One region of the Lysinibacillus sp. OF-1 genome, then DNA from elsewhere that is predicted to be linked to it. Evidence: riboswitches for the same ligand, from Rfam matches in the RefSeq annotation. Region 1 holds a riboswitch; the other holds the start of a gene.

Region 1 (9,076 bases):
TCTAACGATCTGAATCATTTAAGGCATGAGCGTAAGGAATTTTTATCGAGCATTGCACATGAGCTTCGCACACCTCTAACCTTTATTAAAGGCTATACCGACATTCTTTCGAAACGGGATTTAACAGAGCAGGATCGCCAAAAGTATTTAGCCATTATAATAGAAGAAACAAATAGACTTTCTCGATTAATTAAAGATTTATTTGATTTAGCTAAAATGGATGAAAACTCGTTTGTGATTGAACAACAAAACGTACATTTAAATTCATTTTTTACAAACATTGAAAAAAAGCTAAGCCCTGCTTTTCAAGAGAAGGGTATACATTTTATTGTACGTTATGAAGAGGGTTTGACAGTATGGGCAGATGAAGCAAGGCTAGAGCAAATCCTAATAAATCTATTAAATAACGCATTAATCTATTGTGCGTCAGGAGATACGACTTCAGTCACCGCAAAGAAACACAATGATGTTTTAAGCATTATCGTTCAAGATACAGGGAAGGGGATTCCAAAGAAGGATTTACCCTATATTTTTGAACGATTTTATCGAGTGGAAAAATCTCGTAGTCGTGCTTTAGGTGGTTCTGGACTGGGGCTTGCTATTGTCAAGGAACTTGTACAGGCGCATGGGGGCGAAGTGAAGGTTAGCAGTGAAATAAATAAAGGAACTACTTTTGAATTATCTTTTAAAGGGGTAGAAACAGATGAAAACCATTTTATGCATTGATGATGAGCCAAGAATGTTAGATTTATTAACCCTTTATTTAGAGCCGAATTTTTATTGTAGAGCTATGTCTTCCGTTCAAGAGGCTTTCGATTTTTTAGAAGATGGGCATGCAGATTTAATTCTTTTGGATGTTATGATGCCAGAGATGGATGGGTGGCAGGCGTGCCAAGAAATTAGGAAGTTTTGGGATGTACCCATCATTATGCTTACTGCAAAAGGAGAGCATGCGGATATTGTAAAAGGCTTAAACCTCGGTGCTGATGACTACATATTAAAACCCTTCGATGAGGAAGAGTTATTAGCACGTATATATGCGGTATTAAGAAGATCGAAAATAGAGGAAAAGGTTATTAGCTTTGAGGGTCTTCGCTTAGATAAGGAATCCTTTGAATTATATTTTCAACATGAGGCAATTCCCCTAACACCAAAGGAATTTTCCATGCTTGTTTTATTTTTAGATCATCAAAATAAAGTATTTTCTAGAGAACATCTAATCACCACAGTCTGGGGATATAATGTGACAATTGAAGATCGTACCATTGATTCTCATGTGCGTAATTTACGAGAAAAATTAAGAAAAAGTGGGTTCCCTGCGGATGATTACTTGCAAACAGTATGGGGTATCGGCTATAAATGGCATAAGTCAATTGATAGAAAACCGTTACAACACAAAAGCTAGAAAACAACCTCTGCCAGAAATGCTGGAGAGGTTGTTCATATTATTTTGAGGTTAATTCTTCTTCTGTCACCCATTTATGATTTTTAACAGCTTCACCATTTGTGGTCGAAGTGTAATCAACCATATAAACAGTCGTTTGGATAGCCTCCTCAATACGGACAGTCGCATTTTCCATACCTTCCATATGCGCTGCGTCCGTTTTTACTTCTGTGCCAGGGGCTAGTGGTGCTTCTTCTGGATCAATCAATTCTTCATGAATCACCCACTTATGATTTTCTACACGCTTTCCACCGGAAGTTGGCTCATAGGAAATAACATAGGCAGTTGTGTTATAGGCACCTATTATTGTTGCTTCGGCACCTCTCATACCGTCCATATGTCCATCCGTAATAATCACGTTACTTCCAACAGAAAACTTCGGATTATCCGCGTTCTTTAATGTGGATGGTACTTCACCTGAGCTTGAGTGGCTCATCGTAGAATGATCCATTTCTTCAGCAGTGTTATTGGAAGGAGATGCAGGCTTCGTTTGCTCCTCCGCACAAGCTGTTAAACTAATGAAGGCCGTTACTGCTAGAAGTCCAGTAGACCATTTTCTTTTAAATATCATGTAATATCCTCCTCACTATTTTCCCTTACTGTAGCAAACAAATGTGCAGAAATGATGGATGTCAATTGCTTTTTGACATGAATGAAGAGAGCGAAATGTTATTGATGTATGTGATAGGAAAAGTGGCTAAGATGTGGTGGAGTATCCTCCCATGCCAAAACTATTAAGTAATAGATAGCCAATTTATAACGAGCAAATAGCAAAACTGCGAAGATACAGCTTATATATTGTTCTTCCTTAGAAATAAAATTCCATGTAGACTAACAATCTATAAAAATGTATGATAGAATCGTCACAATTTTATAAATTCAAATACTATTGGTGTGCCATTTTATAATGTCACTTAAAAGGGAAGTCGGTGTAAGTCCGACGCTGTCCCGCAACTGTAACGAGGAGTCCTATAATATTATTTGCCACTGTGGAAGAATGGGAAGGCAATTATAGGGTGTTGAATCGAAGCCAGGAGACCTGCCAGTTAGTAATACCTGTAATGCCCACGAGGATGCAAGCAATTACGGACAATAGCTGGATTTTTTCTGACTTTGTTTATTCTAGGGTATTTCTATGCGTAGTTGCGTATGGAATACCTTTTTTTATTGCTTCATTCATCACTATTCAGTAGGAGTTTAAAACGGATGAATAAAAAGTTTATATTTTTTTCCTTAATCCTTTTCTTCGTATTAATTGTTTCTATGACCTTTGCTGTCATGGTCGGCTCTGTATCAGTTACACCATTATATGTATGGAAAGTTATTCTTTCTAAAATCCCCTTTATACAAAATGCCATAGAGCAAGATTGGAGTCGCTCACAGGAAATTATCATTTGGCAAATAAGAGCACCTCGTGTTTTATTGGCTGCTATTGTTGGTGCTGGATTAGCCATTGCGGGGGCAGCCATTCAGGCACTTGTGCGAAATTCCATTGCTGACCCGTATATTTTAGGGATTTCTTCAGGGGCAGCCGTCGGAGCGACATCTGTGATTATTTTAGGAGCCTTTTCATTTTTAGGTATTTACGCGCTTTCAATATCAGCCTTTCTAGGATCATTACTTGCCATTGCACTGGTGTTTTTCTTATCTCGTGTTGGGGGACGGGTTTCTATTTTTCGTCTGTTATTGGCAGGTATGGCTGTTTCCTTTATTTTAACGGCCATTTCTAATTTTATTTTAATGATGTCAAAGCAAGAGGGGGCTTTAAAAGCTGTTATGTTTTGGATGCTAGGTAGTCTAGCAGGAGCTAAATGGAATAATATTATCATTCCAGCTTCCATATTTTTCGTCGTATTTGGGCTTCTCTGGCTACACTATCGAAATTTAAATTTACTTTTACTTGGGGAAGAAGCGGCAGTGACGTTAGGCGTTAATCTTCAGCAATTTCGGATTCAGCTTATATTACTTGTCTCCCTGTTAACAGGTGTACTGGTGGCAGTCAGTGGCTCTATTGGTTTTGTAGGTCTAATTATCCCTCATATAGTACGTTTAATTGTGGGATCTAACTATAAATATGTGATACCGATTAGTGCTTTAATAGGGGGGATTTTCTTAGTGTGGGCTGATGCCTTTGCTCGAATTATCATTGCTCCTCAGGAAATGCCAATTGGTATTATTACAGCCTTTTGCGGAGGTCCATTTTTCATTTGGCTACTCCGTCGCAATAATTATTCTTTCGGTGAAGGAGATTAACTTATATGACATTAGAAGCAAAGCAAGTATCATTCTCCATTAACGATCAACGTATACTACATGAAGTAAGTATTCAAATAAAGAAAAAGCAGTTTGTTGGGTTAATTGGTCCTAATGGTAGTGGCAAATCAACATTGCTAAAAAATATGTATCGTCTTCTAAAACCTGAAAGCGGGACGGTATTATTAAATGAGCATGATATTTTAAAGCAATCTAGTAAAGCAATTGCGAAGAATTTAGCTGTTGTTAGTCAAGATACACCTGTTTTATTTGATTTCACTGTACATGATTTAGTTAGCATGGGGAGAACGCCACATAAAAAACTGTTAGAGCTAGATCAAGAGCAAGATTTTCAAATTGTTAAAGATGCTTTGAAGCAAACAGGTATAGCTCATTTAGAAAAACGAAGCTTTAGCTCCCTTTCAGGTGGAGAGAAAAAACGTGTAATGGTTGCACGAGCACTAGCACAGCAAGCACAAGTGCTTATATTAGATGAGCCAACGAATCATTTAGATATCCAACATCAACTTCAGCTTATGGACTTAATTCAAACCTTACATTTAACAGTAGTTGCGGCTTTACATGACTTGAATATTGCGGCAATGTACTGTGATCAAATTTACGTTTTGCAGCAAGGTCGAATTGTGTGTCATGGGGCACCCGAGGAAGTGCTAACACCAACATTGTTACAAGAAGTATTTGGTGTTTTTGCTGATATTCAAACACATTCCTTGACTGGTAAACCATACCTCACGTATGTTCCTGATCAATTCGCAAAGAAGGTCAGTCAAGTTTAAAAAAGTAAGGACAATTATTTTACATAATATATTCATTATGAAAGTAGCATTTACGAAAATACATGGCATTGGAAACAGTCATACCAGGAAGAGTTTTTATGTTTCTTAGTTAGAAAAATAGTCAATGTTTATACAGGAGACGGATTTTTCATTAGCTAGAGTAAGGACCGCAGTGTATCTGTTTTTAATTATAAAAATGTAACAGGTTCAAAGATATACTCAATGGTTTAAATGACAAAGGACATTCCTCGATATTAGAAGGATGTCCTTTGATTGTAGTTTAATTAAGATACGGCCTTTAATCCTGCTACACCGATGATAATAGCGATGATACTGATAATTCGTGGTAGATTTTTGGATTCACCAAAGAAAATGATATTGACAAGCACTGCACCGACAGTACCAATACCTACCCAGACAACATAGGCAATGCTTAGCTGTAAATAATTGAAGGAAGCATATAAAAGGGCAAATGATAATCCAAAGCCACCGACATATAATAATAAATTTCGTATCGTTTTATTGTGACTATAAAAGCGTAATCCAATAACACCTATAATTTCGGCTATTGCTGCTAATAAAATATATACCCAACCCATTATGCATTCACTCCTTTCTTTTCATCGTGATCTGTTGGTGCGTTATCTGCTAATTTTAATCCAATAACGCCCGATATTAAAATAAACATGAAAATACCTTTAATCGCATTAAACTCTCCATCGAAAATAAAAATGTCCATTAACGTAGTGCCAATTGCACCTGCACCAGCGAAAATAGCGTATACGGTACCAGTAGGTAGGTTTTCACAAGCTTTTGATAAGAAGTGAAAATCGATAGCAATTATAGACACAATAATAATCCAATGCCACCAGGAACTTGCTACATTAAAACCAAATATCCAAAACAATTCAAATAAACTTGTTAGACCGACATATAACCATTCTTTTTGCATAATTAAAATCCTTTCATTAATAGAATAAATGACTGACGTTCAGTCATTTTATAGGTAAAAGAGAACGTCACTTACGCGTGACGTAGGCCAAGTGCATGATATAAAAAGTCTAGAAGTTCAAGCTTAAGCAGTGTCATCGTTTCATCCTTGCTGTCATCAAACAAATAAACTTGTTCTGCGGCAGATTCAATTAGACCAATAATAAGCTTTGCTGACCGTGATGGATTAATTGAATCTCGAATGATGCCTTGTTGTTGAGCCGTTAATAAGAAATTACTCATCCAATCATAGTATGGTGCATAAATGCTTTCCCATTCTTTTAAATGTTCTGTTTGTGCAATTCCAGCATAAATGAGTGCAACGATATCACCATATTCCTTTGTGATCGAGAAAATGATTTCAACAACCTCTTCAAGTTGCTGATCAAAAGGCTTATGATCTGAAACACCTTCATCTACGGTAGTAATAATTCTTTCTACCATATTTTTTGCAATAGCTGGCATGACAGAAAGGCGTGATGGGAAGTAGAGATAAAATGTTCCTTGAGCAATCCCAGCAGCTTTGACGATATCTGAAACCTTCGTCTTTTCAATTCCTTTTTCGCGAAAAACTTCAATTGCAGCTTGAATAATTTTTTCTTCCTTTGACATGCAATCCCTCACTTTTGCCTTACTTGTTTAGTATGTTACAGGATGAGAAAAACAATGTCAATAAAAAAATGACTGAATATCAGTCATTTTCATTCAACAAACGTTTGGAAATTAGCTAAATCACAAAGCTTTAAGCAATTAAGTTGAGGTGGAATGAAGTATACTTTTTTTATTTCAGGGAACTTTATGAGTGAAAGGATTGATGATAATGGAAGACATTAAATTTGCTCAATTAGATCCACAGCAACTTGCGAAAATTAACGAGCTTGAAAAAAAGATTGGTGTGACATTAGTTGCCTATGATTCATCGTCAGGGTCATCACATAGTTCAGGTGCTTATGAGACAAATAATAGCACTACCACCAATCATCCATCATAATAAAGTGAGAAATACCTTGCTGTGATGTAAGGTATTTTTATCTTGAGTCCGCTTGAACAAAAAAATTTACGTACTTGAAATACTAAAGGGAGCGATTGAAATGCAAACATTTTATGCAGATTTACATATTCATATTGGGCGTACTTCTAGTGGGCGAGCAGTGAAAATTACTGGCAGTAAAACATTAACGTTAGCAAAAATTTTAGAGACTGCTAGTGCTAGAAAGGGATTAGATATTATTGGGATTATTGATTGTCATTCACCCGAAGTAATCGAAGAAATGATGGAGATGATTGAACAAGGTGAACTACAGGAATTAAAAGAGGGCGGCCTACGCTTTCAGGAAACAACGTTGATTCCAGGGTCGGAAATCGAAATTTACGATCAATATTGTCATGGACCTATTCATGTGCTTGCTTACTTTCCAACACTGATGCTAATGAAGCAGTTCTCTGATTGGATGTCCCAACATATGAAAAATATCCACTTGAGTTCACAGCGAATTTATTGTGACGGTCTCACATTACAGCGAAAGGTGCATGAATTGGGAGGTCTGTTTATTCCTGCCCATGTTTTTACACCATTTAAAAGTTTGTTTGGTAGAGGGGTTGAGCGTAGCTTAACAGAAGTCTTTGATCCACAGCTTATCGATGCCATTGAATTAGGGTTAAGCTCTGATACCAATATGGTAAGTCGTATCAAAGAATTACAAGCATATACGTTCGTTAGTAATTCTGATGCCCATTCGCTTGGAAAACTGGCACGTGAGTATCAAAAGTTACAATTAGCAGAAGCAAATTTTGCAGAATTAAAAATGGCTCTACATGAACAACAAGGTCGAGCAGTAACAGCGAATTATGGTTTAAATCCTTTGCTTGGCAAGTATCATCAAACGGTCTGTGCTAAATGTGGAGAACGACTAGGTAACGAAGCTACCATATGTACAAACTGTGGAAGTATGCAAATCGTAAAGGGGGTAGCTACACGTATTCAGGAACTATCAGAGGATTTTCTGAATGAACGAAATAGACCGCCTTATATTCATCAAGTACCACTTGATTTCATCCCTGGTATTGGCCCTAAAATGATGGAACGTCTAATAGAAGCATTTGGTACTGAAATGAATATTTTACATGTGGTAACGCTCAACCAGCTTGAACAAGTTGTGCCACATAAAATCGCCCATTTAATTGATTTAGCTAGAACGGGTCAATTAGCGATCGAGGTTGGTGGTGGTGGAATATATGGAAAAATACAGTCTGAGTAGAGAAAAGTTTAAAAAGATTGCTGTAATTTAACCTATTTTTAACTCGCCTCTAGTAAAATAGTGAAAACAATGACTATTTTACAAGTGGAGGAGAGAATAAATGCGATTATCAAAGAAATTTCGTTATTTAGCAGCGAGTGTACTGGCTTTGCAATTAACCATCCCTGTAGTAGCTAATGCACAAGAACAAGACGACTACATAGCACCAAGCTGGGTTATTCAATCTGATTATGTGGCATTAGGCGACTCATTAGCACATGGAATGAATGAGGTAGGTGTTATTGGGTTAGGCTACACGGATTTTATTGCACAGGCCTTACAGCAGGGTGGCTTCCTTACTTCTTATAATAAGGGCTTTGCTATGTCAGGCTACACTACCAAAAATGTTTTAGCAGATTTACAAAATGATGTAGAAAAAACAGTCACAGGTTTTGGATACACAAAGGAACAAGTAAAGTTACGAGCTTCTATTAAAGAGGCAGAAATCATTACATTAACGGCTGGAGCAAATGATTTATTACCATTATTAAAAGAGTCCCAAACAACGGGAATTGATACGATAGCCCTTGTTAAAGCTACTAAAGAAGCTGTATCGAATATTGCTACAATCTTATCTGAAATCAAAAAGATAAATCCACAAGCAGAAATATATGTGATGGGCTATTATAATTCTTTCCCATACTATAGTGAGAATCTACAAAATCAATTTAAACTGTTATTGGCTACAGTGAATTCAACAATTAAAACAACCGCTGAAAAAGCAGGCGCCATTTTTGTGCCGACATACGATGTTGTTGCAAAGGATGTTGCAAGCTATTTACCAAACCCTGATAACATTCATTTAAGTGAAGCTGGTTATTTAGCAGTCGCAAATGAAGCATTTTTACCAATCATTAAAACTAGCTCGTTATGGGATATAACGAAGGCTATTCAAGTAGATGTGAAAGATCGTACAACTGTAGAGGTTAAATGGCAGGACGCGACAGATAATGTAGGTGTGGCAAATTACAATGTCTATGTGAATGGAAAATTAATCTCAACATTGGATGCAGATACGACAACATTTACACTTGAAGATTTAACAGAAAATACAACCTACAATGTTTCCATCAAAGCAATCGATGCAGCTCGTAATGAAAGTATTCAAAATCCAACGATTACTTTCACTACAAAGGGAACAGTAAGCTTTACAGATACAGCACAGCACTGGGCGAAAGAATACATTCAAAAAGCTGCGGGTGCTGGGCTAATGAATGGTTATACGGATGGGACATTTAGACCTGATAGTAGTGTAACGCGTGCGCAGGCCGCTGCTATTCTTGTGAGAAGTTTAG
Region 2 (9,076 bases), 1.9 Mb from region 1:
AAATGATTTCCCAGCTTCCTACAGTTAGACCTACATGATTAGACAATCCGACTAAAACCGCATCAAAAGGGGAAGTCCCAAGGTTGGAATGAATTGTTAGAGAAATACCTAGCGTTAAAATGAAAATGCCTACTACATAAAAGATATATTTCAAACGAAAGCCCTCTTTTCATTTTTATTGCAAATACAATAAAATTACGTTAAATTGACTATATACTCTTTTTGTTGCATTTGCAATATAAAATCTAGAAAGAGTTCACGATAAGGGAGTGGAAGCAATGACCGTTAAATTAGAGGAATGTAGTCTAGCAAACTTAAAAAAGCTTCAAGAAATAAGCATCGAAACATTCAATGACACGTTTAAAGACCAAAACTCGCCTGATAATATGAAAGCTTATTTAGAGCGTGCATTTCATGATCATCAGCTAGAGCAGGAATTGACCAATGTCGATTCAGCCTTCTATTTTATCTATGATGATGAAGAAGTAGCTGGCTATTTAAAAGTAAATGTCAATGAGGCACAATCTGAACAAATGGGGGATGAGTCACTCGAGGTGGAGAGAATTTATATTCGACATAAATTTCAAGGCAAAGGGCTCGGTAAATACCTCATCAATAAAGCAATGGAAGTAGCTATTGCACACAACAAAATAAGCATTTGGCTAGGCGTTTGGGAGAAAAATGACCATGCTATCGGTTTTTATAAGAAACTTGGCTTTGTTCAAACAGGTGCTCATTCTTTTTATATGGGGGATGAAGAACAAATGGATCTCATCATGACCAAAACGCTCGAATAAAGTGAAAATGGCAGAAACGTTGATAAAACAACATTTCTGCCATTTTTATTAGTCATTTCTATTTTTCTTCATGGCATCTGCCAATGCATCAGCTTGAGGTTGTTGTTCTTTATAAAGCTCGCTAATAATATTGGCATAATCATTAGCATTACGATTTTGGCTTAATTTATAGGCAGCCTGCACTTCGTCTATCTTTATTTTAAATCCTTTAATCCCTTTTATTTCTTGCTGTAAAAGCTCAGGCGATAGTTTATCCCACAAAACAGAGTTTTCACGGAATTTCTCATATTTTTCTAGTAAGCTAGTCAAATCTTGCTCTAACTCTTTTCCGTTCATAAGGCTTGCTTTTCCGTATATATGGACAGCTTGATAATTCCAAGTTGGCACATTTTCATGCTCATACCAAGAGGAAGAAATATAGGCATGAGGCCCATTAAATATGACGAGAAGGTCATTCACGTCCTCAAAGGTCTTCCATAAAGGATTTCCATAAGCTAAATGACCTGTCAGGTAATAGTCATCCTGAATTTTATTCAGCAGTACAGGGATATGGGCTGCTATTGGTTTACCTTTTCTAATTGAAACAATTGTCGCAAAGGCATTGTTTTGAATAAAATCTTTGATTTCTTCAAAATCTGTTATTTTGTAGTACTTTGGAACATACATGCAAACCTCTCCTTATCTCATCAAATCATTGTGAGCTTTTTGAATAAACAAACTATTGTGATTACACGTCTTTACATTTTCCCCTCTACAATGTAGATTTTATTATAATCAATCACTGGTACCTCTTAAAAGTGCCAGTAAAGCTATTTTCAAAGGAGCCAATAAGCCATGCTCGAAATGACACCTAACTTGCATAATGAAGAACCACTTTATCTTCAGTTATATAGCTATATAAAAGTTGAAATTCAAAATGGAAATATTTTAGCTCAAACCAAATTGCCGTCTCAGCGCAGCTTAGCTAAACATTTACAGATTAGTCGCAACACGGTTGATGCAGCTTACCAGCAGCTTCTTGCAGAGGGCTATGTAATTAGTAAAGAACGAGAGGGGCTTTATGTTGTAGAACTCGAAAGGGGCTATTTTCAAACAAGTTCTAATCATTTTGAGCCGCAGTTAGCAACTCCGCAAGAACAACAACTACCTTCAATTAAGTACAACTTTAATTATGGAGATATCAATTTAAAAGATTTCCCCTATAAAATATGGCGTACATTAACACTGCAAAGCCTGAATGAAGAGCAGGCTCATCTGCTTTTATATGGAGATCCGCAAGGGGAGCTTGAATTAAGGAATTACATTGCAAGCTATCTTTATGAAGCAAGAGGGGTACAATGCCAAGGAGACCAAATTGTCATTGGTGCAGGTTTGCAATTTCTAATGGGCATCGTATGTAATTTAATTGGAAGAAATGAGCTTTTTGCTATGGAAGATCCAGGGTATTATCGCGTTCGTTACTTGTTTAAGGATCATGGTATAAAGGTGAAACCTATCCCTCTCGACGAACATGGCATTCATATCAGCCAGTTAAGAAATAGTAGGGTCAAGGCTGTTTATGTCACCCCTTCCCATCAATTCCCCATCGGAACGGTCATGCCGATTTCAAGAAGACTAGCATTATTAGAATGGGCCAAGGATGAAAATGCTTATATTATTGAGGATGATTATGATGGGGAGTTTCGATATGCAGGTAAACCTATACCTGCTCTACAAGGATTAGATTCGAATGACCGCGTCATCTATATGGGCACTTTTTCAAAATCATTGATTCCTTCCATCAAGCTAAGCTATATGGTTTTACCAAGGGAATTAACCCTTTTATTTAATAACAACAACTACTATGTTCAAACTGTATCGAGACTTCATCAGCATACCTTACAGTTATTTATGGAAAGTGGGCATTGGGAGAGACATTTGAATAAAACACGAAATGGCTATAAAAGAAGATATGAGGCTTTACTAAAGTCCATTCATCAAATATTAGGGGATAACGTGAAAATACATGGGGCTAGTAGTGGCTTACATATTCTACTCGAACCAAATAATAAAATGTCTGAAGAAGAACTAATTGAAACAGCAAAACGGGTAGGTGTAAAAGTATACCCAACCTCTATTTTTTACGCCAATCCTTCCGTCATACAGCACGCAAAAGTTTTGCTTGGATTTGCAAATTTAGGGGTAGAAGAGATTGACAAGGGGATTAAGCTATTAAAACATGCTTGGTTTGATAGCCCCAGCATGTCGTGACTGTCTTTGAAAGCTCTATTTCTATAGATTAGTGGAAGTGGAGAGGGACTTATGCATGTAACAGCAAAAGTTATGTTAAATCATATTATTGCGGAATCAGCATATTTTATTGGCATTGCACAAACCATCTTTTTTCAACATAAATGGTAATACTTGGCGAGTTAAAAAATGGAGTTTGATAGAAGAAACTCTTACCAAATTCCATTTTTTATAACGCTATCTTTGTCACAATATTAACTATTCGGAATTTTCTCTTTATACTTTAAGGAAAGAAGGCTTAAAGAATAATTCTTAAGTGTATCTGTGTTAATAAAATCATTTAGAATACCTTCAATGGAACTACAATGCTGATTAATTAAATTGATTTCTTCTATATAATTTGAATCAATCGAAGCTTCTCTTAACGTTTTAAACACTACTTTCTGTTCATTAAACAAATAGACCAATTCAAACCTAGCATTCAGTATCAAAATAGTAATCTCTGGAAAAACAATTCGATCTTTTAAAACTTCAAGAATGCAATCGACAGACTTTACGCCTTCTATCGCATGCAAAGATGAAAAAACACCATGTAATAATTCTTCAAAATCAACCTTCATTTAAATCCTCCATCAATCATAAATCCTTTCTGATCATAACACTTTCTCAGAAAAATTTTAATGCTTAATATTTTCCTTCAATAATGTGGAATGGACTCATGCAAACGATAAAGATAATAAAGATTTAGCATTAAGGAGTTCCCACAAATGGGATGATAGAAAAAATGTTAATTATAAAATTATTTAACAAAAGAAGAAGAATCGGAAAAATTAAATTTCCCATTCTTCTTTATATATACCAGGGTAATTGATGCTGCATTTTCTTACCTGGCTTACTTGCTTTATTTATTACGGTCCATGTGCCGTCTTTCTTTTGCAGCTGATAGCTTACATTGGTCCCATCTGCCCTTTTAAAGAGCATATAGCCTGTATTGTCTTTGATAAAGGTGACAGGGTCAACTACATTTTTATAGGGTATCTTTCGCTCAGGAAATAAAATATTGTTTGCTATTTCATCTGCAATCGTAGCAAGAGGCTTCATTTCATTATTTATTTCAGCCTTGTATTGCAATTGATTGTATCGATAGGAAATGAACGAGGCTAAATTCAAATTAAAGCTCTGCTGTATGTCTAAAAGTGTTGTGCGATAGAATGCATCTATTGCTTTTTCTACATTATCTGCCTCATGTTTATAGTGAAGGGTGTTCACATCAGTTGGACTGATTTCAAACGTAATGATTTCCTTGCTATATGGTGGGGAATGGGCATGTTCAAAAGTAGTAACTTGAACGTTAACCCTAAAGCTAAACTGACTTTCCCTAATAACGTTCAAAATGTTCGCATCATACAAGCCATACTGCTTAGGATAGCCGTAGTAATGGTCAATTTCCTTTTCTATAAATGGATTAAGGATTGTTATCAATGTATCAGTGATGAGTTTCTCATCAGCTTGTTCGCTTTGTGCATAAATCTTACTGGGCATAATCAAAATAGTGACTATAGTCATTAAAGTAGCGATTTTTTTCATGGGATTGCTAGCCTTTCTATAAAATATTTCTTTATAGTGTGCGTCGATCACAGAAAATTATTAAACGTTTTATAGTTAAAGATAAAAATAATAAAGGTGTCACTTGGTTTCATTAAAAAGAAGAATCCATTTTGAAAATGGACTCTTCTCTAAATGATTCCTTTATGACAAAGCTATTGTTTTCGTTGCCACGGTTTGTTGAAAGGCTTGGTCATGCTCCACAAAAATCATTGTAGGATTAAAACTTTGAATAAGCTCTTCAATCTGCATGCGCGAATAAATATCAATAAAATTTAAGGGTTCATCCCAAATATAGAGATGTGCTTTTTCACACAAACTTTTGGCAATCAACAGCTTTTTCTTTTGCCCACCTGAATAATGTGAGATGTCTTTATCAAATTGAATCCGCTCAAAGTCCATCTTTCGCAGAATAGATTTAAATAACGTCTCATCTATAGCATGCTCTTCAATAAAATCCGATAATGCTCCCTTCAAATGAGCAGTATCCTGTTGAACATAGGAGATAATAAGGCCAGCAGCTAAATGTATAGAGCCTGTATGCTGTATAGGCTTGCCAAGAAGCAGCTGTAGGATACTACTTTTTCCGCTTCCATTTTTGCCATCGAGAACAATGCGATCACCTTGCGCCACTTTGAAGCTAATAGGCTGATTCACAAAGTTGTCGTCATACTGAATTGATACATCCGTTACAACAACCATGTCTTTTGATGGAAATGCTAATGGTTGTACTTTTAAAGATTCCGTTTTTTCAACATTTTTTAGCAGTTTTGATTTTTCATGAATCGCTTTTTGCTGCCTAGATTCCAAGTTCTTTGCTCGCTTCATCATCTTGGCTGCTTTATGTCCAACAAAGCCTTTATCTAGCTTAGAACCCGAATTCGTAGTTCCATTTTTGGAAGCCTCCACTTGATTAGACCAACCTACCGAACGCTTGGAAGACTGCGTTAAACGGTCGATATCTTTTTGCAGACGTTGATTAGTTGCTTCTTCATGTTCCTGCTGTCGATCAAAATTTAACTTCCAAGTTGAGTAGTTACCACTTTGAACATCAATATTGGCTCTATTGATCGATAAAATATGATCAACACAGCCATCTAAAAAGGCTCTGTCATGCGAAATTAAAATAAATCCTTTTTTCTTGCGTAGATAATTAGAGATCGTCTTTCGTGCATCTGTATCGAGATGATTGGTTGGCTCATCAATTAATAGAAACTGTCCCTCTGTTAAAAAGAGCGCTGCAAGCAACACCTTTGTTTGCTCTCCATTAGATAATGTTTGAAAAGGGCGATACATGACCTCAGCATCGACATCTAGATAGGCTATTTCACGAATATATTCCCAATCTTCTGCCAGAGGGCAAATTTCTTCAAAAATTTCGTACGTATATTTATTTGGGTCTGAAACAGGATAGGGGAAATAAGTAAATTCTACTGAAGAAATGATGTTCCCACTATACTCATAATTCCCTAATAGCAAATTAAAAAATGTTGTCTTCCCACGACCATTCCTACCGATAAATCCAAGTTTCCAATCTGTATCAATCTGAAAGTTGACACCCTCAAAAATATAATCAAAGCTGCTTGGGTAAGAAAACGTTAAGTCTTGTACTTGTATCATTGACATGATAATTCCTCCTTTGTATAGCAAATCATTTTTCTTTTATACAAAGTCGGTACATCCATCTATGCTAAATTTCTCCGTATAAGTTGATGGATGCTAACGACTTATACGGAGCATCACATGCGTCACAATAGGTTCAGAATCGCTCATTTTTTTCTCTCCTTTATTAGGTAGATGAAAGATACAGAATAAACTATGAGAGCAAGAAAAAATCCCCCCAATTGGATATTGGAAGGATTAGTCTCTCACTGAATAAACTTTATTTGCCAATGACATCATGACAAATAAACGCAAACTGATTGTTAAAAATGGATAGACTAATCCTATATTTTGTCGTTTGAAGTGATTCATTTCAAATAAAAATATAGATTAGTTCATCATTGTCCATTCATCAGTCCTCTCATAATTGTATTTTTATAGTAACAAATTTTTTTATGGAATACAATGTAGCCTTATCTTCTTAAACCAATCCCTACAATAATTATAGAAATAATTTAGATAATCGTATAAAAATTATTTCTACTATTCTGAAAGATATGTTATAGTAGGAGCATAATTGAATAATGTGTAAGAATTGGTGCCAAATGAAAGTTTGGCTTAAAAGGGAAGTCGGTGCAAATCCGACGCTGTCCCGCAACTGTTATTCGGAGCAAATCACAAAGGCCACTGGGAAACCGGGAAGGCTGTGAGGCGTGTTGATGAGAAGCCAGGAGACCTGCCAATTTCTAGTACACACCAAATACCTACGTGGAAATAGGTGGTGAAAAGTGACCAAATCGGCACTGTGCGATAACAAATGATTTATGCGAAAGTAGATACTTTTTTCGTATTGTTTTAGCATTAAAAATTTCAACTAGCAGCCATTCTCCTCCTTGGAAAATGGCTTTTTATTTTTTTCTGAAAAGGAGATATAAAAATGACCTATACAAGCACACTCATTGGTTACCCGTATATCGGGGAAGATCGCGAATGGAAAAAAGCATTAGAAGCATTTTGGCGCAACGAGCTTTCTGAAGAGGATTTTGAGGATAGTTTAAAAAAAATCCGTTTAGCTAGAATTGACAAGCAGCTACAGCTTGGCATCGACATGGTGACAGTTGGCGATTTTACGTATTACGATAGAATGTTAGATACAGCATTAATGTTTGGTCTCATCCCAAAACGCTTTAACTGGCAGGGAGGGAAAGTAGATTTATCTACCTACTACAGCGTAGCAAGAGGGAATAAAACAGCTGTAGCTAGTGAGATGACAAAATGGTTTAATACAAACTATCACTATATTGTTCCTGAATACGAGGGACAGGCCTTGAAACTAACAGAAAATAAAGTGTTGGCCGATTTCTTAGAGGCGAAAGAAACGTACGGTATTATTGCAAAGCCAACATTGATTGGTCCCTATACATTCTGCAAGTTAACAAAAGGCTATAGCAAATTCACACAGGTTGAATACTTATTAGCTCTAATACCGCTCTATACACAAGTATTAAAAGAATTAGTAGATGCAGGTGCAAATTGGATTCAACTAGAAGAGCCATCACTTGTCACAACCCTTGATCCAGCAGACATCAAGCTTGTGCAAGAGATTTACGACCAGTTAGCCGTTGCGGTTCCAGAAGCGAAAATCATGCTGCAAACTTATTTTGAAGCATTATGCAACTATGAAACATTGATTACATTGCCTGTAGAAGGATTTGGCCTAGACTTTGTTCATGGCTATAAAGGAAATATGGCGTCACTTCGTCAATATGGTTTCCCTCAGGACAAAGTATTGGCAGTCGGGGTTGTTAATGGACGTGATATTTGGCGTTCCAACTTAGCGGAGGTCAATGCTACAATTCAGGCAATTGAGCATTTAAGTAATGCAGCAGAGCTATGGATTCAACCATCCAGCAATCTACAACATGTACCGATCACAACTGCTCTTGAAAATGAGATTGACCCTGTTCTGAAGCATGCCTTAGCCTTCGCAGATGAAAAGATTGTAGAAATCACGGAGCTAACTAAATGTAGACGAGATACAGAGGGTATCTTACAGCATAATTTTTCTGAAAGTATGAAGGCAATTGAGGCTCTAAAAAACCATCCAATCCGTCAAAACAAGTTGATCCATCAAGCAGTTCAAACTGTGACAACGCAAGATTTTGAACGACATAGTGAATTTGCTCAGCGTCAAAAGATGCAGCAGCAAGCGTTAGCGTTACCGCTATTCCCAACAACAACAATCGGAAGCTTCCCACAATCTGATGAGGTGAAAAGGAATCGTAATGCTTGGCGTAAAAAACAATTATCGAATGAAGCCTATGAGGCATTTATAGAGCAGGAAACAAAACGCTGGATTACGATACAAGAGGAACTAGATATCGATGTACTCGTTCACGGTGAATTTGAGCGTACAGACATGGTCGAATACTTTGGTGAAAAGCTGACTGGCTTTGCCTTTACAAAAAAAGCATGGGTCGTTTCCTATGGCTCACGCTGTGTCAAGCCACCGATCATTTATGGAGATGTTGCGTGGTCTTCAGCAATAACTGTAAAAGAGTCAGCCTATGCTCAAAGCTTAACAAAGCGCTTTGTAAAAGGTATGCTGACAGGACCAGTGACGATATTAAATTGGTCCTTTGTACGAGACGATCTGTCACGTAAAGATGTCGCTTATCAAATTGCATTAGCACTTCGCAAAGAGGTTGAGGCACTCGAAAACGCAGGTATTTCAATTATTCAAGTGGATGAGCCAGCTCTAAGAGAAGGTTTACCGCTACGAAAAGAAGAATGGGGAGCTTACTTAGAATGGGCTGTTAATTCCTTTAAGCTGGCTACAGCTA

Evidence for each region. A riboswitch is a leader RNA that binds a small molecule or an ion and turns the genes downstream of it on or off. The one in region 1 is predicted to bind cobalamin.
Region 2: linked by a shared signal. The riboswitch ahead of metE (5-methyltetrahydropteroyltriglutamate--homocysteine S-methyltransferase) and the one ahead of NV349_RS20385 (FecCD family ABC transporter permease) in region 1 are both predicted to bind cobalamin.

What each region holds. Positions count from the first base shown of each region.
Region 1 is NZ_CP102798.1:4,152,845-4,161,920, reverse strand. It holds gene NV349_RS20400 (HAMP domain-containing sensor histidine kinase) at 1-726, shown strand, start outside; gene NV349_RS20395 (response regulator transcription factor) at 704-1,405, shown strand; gene NV349_RS20390 (YdhK family protein) at 1,446-2,015, opposite strand; cobalamin riboswitch at 2,318-2,505, shown strand; gene NV349_RS20385 (FecCD family ABC transporter permease) at 2,651-3,697, shown strand; gene NV349_RS20380 (heme ABC transporter ATP-binding protein) at 3,703-4,494, shown strand; gene NV349_RS20375 (DMT family transporter) at 4,779-5,093, opposite strand; gene NV349_RS20370 (DMT family transporter) at 5,093-5,446, opposite strand; gene NV349_RS20365 (TetR/AcrR family transcriptional regulator) at 5,518-6,096, opposite strand; gene NV349_RS20360 (hypothetical protein) at 6,305-6,475, shown strand; gene NV349_RS20355 (endonuclease Q family protein) at 6,576-7,742, shown strand; gene NV349_RS20350 (S-layer homology domain-containing protein) at 7,843-9,076, shown strand, end outside.
Region 2 is NZ_CP102798.1:2,275,008-2,284,083, forward strand. It holds gene NV349_RS11025 (YczE/YyaS/YitT family protein) at 1-154, opposite strand, end outside; gene NV349_RS11030 (spermidine/spermine N(1)-acetyltransferase) at 279-797, shown strand; gene NV349_RS11035 (FMN-binding negative transcriptional regulator) at 846-1,463, opposite strand; gene pdxR (MocR-like pyridoxine biosynthesis transcription factor PdxR) at 1,632-3,047, shown strand; gene NV349_RS11045 (hypothetical protein) at 3,281-3,646, opposite strand; gene NV349_RS11050 (DUF3888 domain-containing protein) at 3,876-4,613, opposite strand; gene NV349_RS11055 (Lsa family ABC-F type ribosomal protection protein) at 4,776-6,257, opposite strand; cobalamin riboswitch at 6,813-6,991, shown strand; gene metE (5-methyltetrahydropteroyltriglutamate--homocysteine S-methyltransferase) at 7,171-9,076, shown strand, end outside.